2 regions of the Paraburkholderia sp. J12 genome follow, and region 1 is predicted to be linked to the other one. Evidence: predicted binding sites of a transcription regulator. Region 1 holds the regulator's gene; the other holds the start of a gene.
What was found. Region 1 encodes LexA, which represses DNA repair genes until DNA is damaged. Its sites were predicted from a motif close to ACTGTATNNNNATACAGT; they were not measured.

Region 1 (2,199 bases):
CGTCCACGAGCGGGCCGATGAGTGCCGCGCCGATCACCGCACCGAACAGCAACAGCGGATTGCTGCTGTGCTGCGCCTCGATGCGCCGCTGCAACAGCTCGCCTACCTGTTGTTTCAGGCTTGCCCGCAACGCGGGGTAATCGACATATTCGTTCAGAGTGGCCGCATCGCGCGCGTCGGCGGCCGTTTTCAGGCGATTCAGCGCCACATATGGCGAGGCATAGCCGTAGCCCAGTGCCGCCACGATCGCCAGCGCTATCAGCACGATAGCGACGGGCCGGGTCCAGTTTTTCTTCGAAACGGATTCAGTCATCGTTCAATTCGGGTATCAGCCCGATGCAATAGGACACGTCGTGTTGACCGTGCCTGCGCCGAAACGATCCCGAATTCTTCCACTTAGCGGGCGAGTGCCGACGGATCGGCTTGCTGTTCCGCGATGCAGCGGTCGATCATGCGGCACACCGCATCCACGGTACCCACCATGATCAGGCGCGATTGCCCGTGATAGACGCGTACCGGCGCCCGGCGCTCGGGATCCGCATGATTGAGTGCGCTGTTGAGCGAGACACGCGCGAACGCCGGTTGGGCGGAAGGCAGCGGCGGCAGATCGACCGGGCCCGAAGGTGCCGCGGATTCGTGATCGGCGGCCTCGAAGAGCGAGCCGGACAACGCGGCGGCCGTTGCGCGCGCATTGCGTGCCGCGCAGTCGGCGAGGCCGCGCAGATGGCGCAGGCGGCCAAATTGGCGAAAGGGCAGCAGACGGGCAAGACGTTCCATAACTCCCTCCAGACAGCGTTTAGCGTTCGGTTATCAGAATTCGGTGGGGCGGATCAGGCCGACCGCAATGCCTTCCAGCGCGAATTCCGCGCTGCCGGCTTCGACGAAGATGTTGTCGTAGTCCGGGTTTTCGGCAATCAGCTCGAGGCCGTTCGGGCGGCGCTTCAGGCGCTTGACGGTCACGTCGTCGCCAAGGCGCGCGATGATGATCTGGCCGTCTTTCGCCTCGCTTTTCTTCTGCACCGCGAGCAGGTCGCCGTCCAGGATGCCGGCGTCGCGCATCGAGAGGCCGCGCACCTTCAACAGGTAGTCGGGCTTGCTCGAGAAGAGCGCCGGGTCGCAGGCGTAGTGCTGCGAGATGTGCTCTTGCGCGAGGATTGGGCTGCCCGCCGCCACGCGGCCGACGAGCGGCAGCGAGAGCTGCATGATGCTGGCGTGCGGCAGCGTGAACTGGTGCGGGAGGTCGTCCGGCCCGGGCATGAGACGGATGCCGCGCGACGCGCCTGCGGCCAGTTCGATCACGCCCTTGCGTGCCAGCGCGCGCAAATGTTCCTCGGCGGAGTTTGCGGAGCTGAAGCCGAGCTCGGCCGCGATCTCGGCGCGGGTGGGCGGGAAGCCGGTGCGCTCGATGGCGCGCCGGATCAGATCGAAAACCTGCTGCTGTCGTGCGGTGAGTTTGGTCATGGCGCCACTGTATGGATAGACAGGTGACTGTATTTTTATACAGTATTCGGCGCTTTTCAAGTGTTACTTGAACTTCTCCATTTGGCCGACGCTAACACGCCGCACTCCGGCGTCCAGACGGACGAAAACGCGTCTGCGCGGACGCGCCGTCCGCCCTTACCACTTTTACGTATTAAAAAATGAGCAAACATTATTTTTAATGATTTAAGCCAATCGTTAGACTTCCCCTCATCGTTAGCGGCAACCACATACGACAACACGGAGAAAGTGGATGGGTCACAGGAATACGGGGAAAGCAGGCTGGCTGAAGACGCTGGCCGCGAAACTGGTCATCGGCCTCGCGCCGCTCGCCGGCATGGCTGCGCTGGCGCCGGCCGCCCATGCGGATACGTCGCTGCTGAACGTGTCTTACGACCCGACCCGCGAGTTCTATCAGGACATCAACGACGCTTTCATCAAGGACTGGAAGGCGAAGACCGGCGAGACGCTCACGATCAAGCAGTCGCACGGCGGCTCGGGCGCGCAGGCGCGCTCGGTGCTCGACGGGCTGCAGGCCGACGTCGTCACGCTCGCGCTCGCTTACGACATCGACGCGCTGGCGAAGAAGGGCCTCGTGGCCGCCGACTGGCAAAAGCGCCTGCCCGACAACGCCTCGCCGTACACCTCGACCATCGTGTTCCTCGTGCGCAAGGGCAATCCGAAGCACATCAAGGACTGGGACGACCTCGTGAAGCCGGG
Region 2 (2,199 bases), 620 kb from region 1:
CGCTGCGAAAACGACGCGTCGTAATCCTTGCCGCCACGCATGTCGCGCACGCGGCTCATCACGCGCTCCGCGCGCTGCGGAAAATGCGCCGCCAGCCATTCATGGAACAACGGCGCGACCTCCCACGGCAGGCGCAGCACGATATAACTCGCGCTCGACGCCCCCGCCTCGGCGCAGGCTTCCAGCACGCGCTCCATGTCCGGCTCGGTCACGAAGGGAATCACCGGGGCGATGCTCACGCCCACGGGAATACCGGCCTCGGCGAGCGTGCGGATCGTGCGCAGCCGCCGCAACGGGCTCGCCGCGCGCGGTTCGAGCGTGCGGGCGATATCGGCGTCGAGCGTCGTGATCGTGATCGCCGCCATGAACTGGTTGCGCTGCGCCATCGGCACGAGCAGATCGAGGTCGCGCTCGATCAGCGACGACTTGGTGATGGCCGCGAACGGATGCCCGCGCCCGGCCAGCACCTCGATCACGCCACGCGTGATGCGCAGCTCGCGCTCCACGGGCTGCCACGCGTCGGTGTTCACGCCGAGCGCGATGGGCTCGGGCTCGTAGGACGGCTTCGCCAGTTCGCGCGCGAGCAGTTCGGGCGCGTTGACCTTCGCATAAAGGCGGCTCTCGAAATCGAGCCCCGGCGAGAGGCCCAGATAACTGTGCGTGGGGCGCGCGAAGCAGTAGATGCAGCCGTGCTCGCAACCGCGATAGGGATTGAGCGAAACGCTGAACGGAATATCCGGCGACTGGTTGCGCGTGAGAATGCTTTTCGCGCGCTCTTCGAACACCTGCGTGCGCAGCGCGGGGGCAACGCTCTCCTCTTCGTCGTCGGGATGCTGCCAGCCGTCGTCGAATGCCTCGCGCTGATCCACTTCGTAGCGCCCTTGCAGGTTCGTGACCGCGCCGCGCCCCTTGCGGAGTGCGGGCGGCGCGATGGGCTGCCACGCCTCGGCATCGTCGATCGGCTCGCGGTCTGGGTCGTTCACTGTGGGATGAAAAAATGCGCCTCGATACTGTATAAATATACAGTATCGAGGCGCATTGTCGAGTCCGAAAAACGGGGCCGTCTCGCCCTCACGCGCTCGCTCGGCCCTCGGTCCGCGCGGGCGCTGCCGGGCCCTCACTCGCCCACGGCAATCGTCAGCGTTTCCTTGATCTCTTCCATGACCACATAGCTCTTCGACTGCACCGCGCCGGGCAGTTGCAGCAGGATGTCGCCGAGCAGCTTGCGGTAGTCGGCCATCTCGCCGATGCGCGCCTTGATCAGATAGTCGAAGTCGCCCGACACGAGATGGCATTCGAGCACCTCGGGAATCTTCTGCACCTCGCGGCGGAACTGCTCGAACATATTGCCGCTCTTGTGGTCGAGCGTGATCTCGACGAATACCAGCAGCGCCGCACCGAGCACGGACGGGTTCACGCGGGCGTAGTACCCCATGATGACGCCGTCGCGCTCCATGCGTTTCACCCGCTCGATGCACGGCGTGACCGACAGCCCCACCTGCTCGGCGAGGTCTTTCATCGCCATGCGCCCGTCCTCCTGAAGCAGCTTGAGGATGCGGTGATCGAGGCGGTCGAGCGCACGGACCGGCTGGCGCTGCGTTCTCATGATTTTTTCCTGAATATTGGAGAAATACAATAACAAAATCTAGACGTACAACAATAGCATAGCTAATAACACTAGCTACACTGCACAAACCGTGTTTTTTCCTGTTTCACCCGCCCTGCAAGCCGCAGGTGGGCGCACAGGCGGTCCCCGGTCCCTCGATCCAGGCGGCGTAGCGTCAACAATACCTATTGGAGCAGCAGCTATGCGAGTCGTCATCTTGGGCAGTGGTGTGGTCGGGGTGGCCAGCGCCTGGTATCTGGCGCGTGCGGGCCACGAGGTTACGGTCATCGACCGTGAAGCCGGCCCCGCGCTCGAAACCAGCTTCGCCAATGCCGGCCAGATCTCGCCGGGCTATGCCGCGCCGTGGGCGGCGCCGGGCGTGCCGCTCAAGGCGGTCAAGTGGATGTTCGAAAAGCATGCGCCGCTCGCCATCCGCCTAGACGGCACGAAGTTCCAGCTGCAGTGGATGTGGCAGATGCTGCAGAACTGCACGGCCGAACGCTATGCGCTCAACAAGGGCCGCATGGTGCGCCTCGCCGAATACAGCCGCGACTGCCTGCAGGCCCTGCGCGCCGACACCGGCATTCAGTACG

Region 2: the regulator LexA is predicted to act here: its motif matches at 1,010-1,027, upstream of U5760_RS04765 (PA0069 family radical SAM protein).

What each region holds. Positions count from the first base shown of each region.
Region 1 is NZ_CAJMZC010000001.1:395,067-397,265, reverse strand. It holds gene U5760_RS01835 (DUF2939 domain-containing protein) at 1-313, opposite strand, end outside; gene U5760_RS01830 (hypothetical protein) at 397-777, opposite strand; gene lexA (transcriptional repressor LexA) at 811-1,461, opposite strand; gene U5760_RS01820 (sulfate ABC transporter substrate-binding protein) at 1,733-2,199, shown strand, end outside.
Region 2 is NZ_CAJMZC010000001.1:1,016,113-1,018,311, forward strand. It holds gene U5760_RS04765 (PA0069 family radical SAM protein) at 1-983, opposite strand, end outside; gene U5760_RS04770 (Lrp/AsnC ligand binding domain-containing protein) at 1,118-1,606, opposite strand; gene U5760_RS04775 (D-amino acid dehydrogenase) at 1,809-2,199, shown strand, end outside.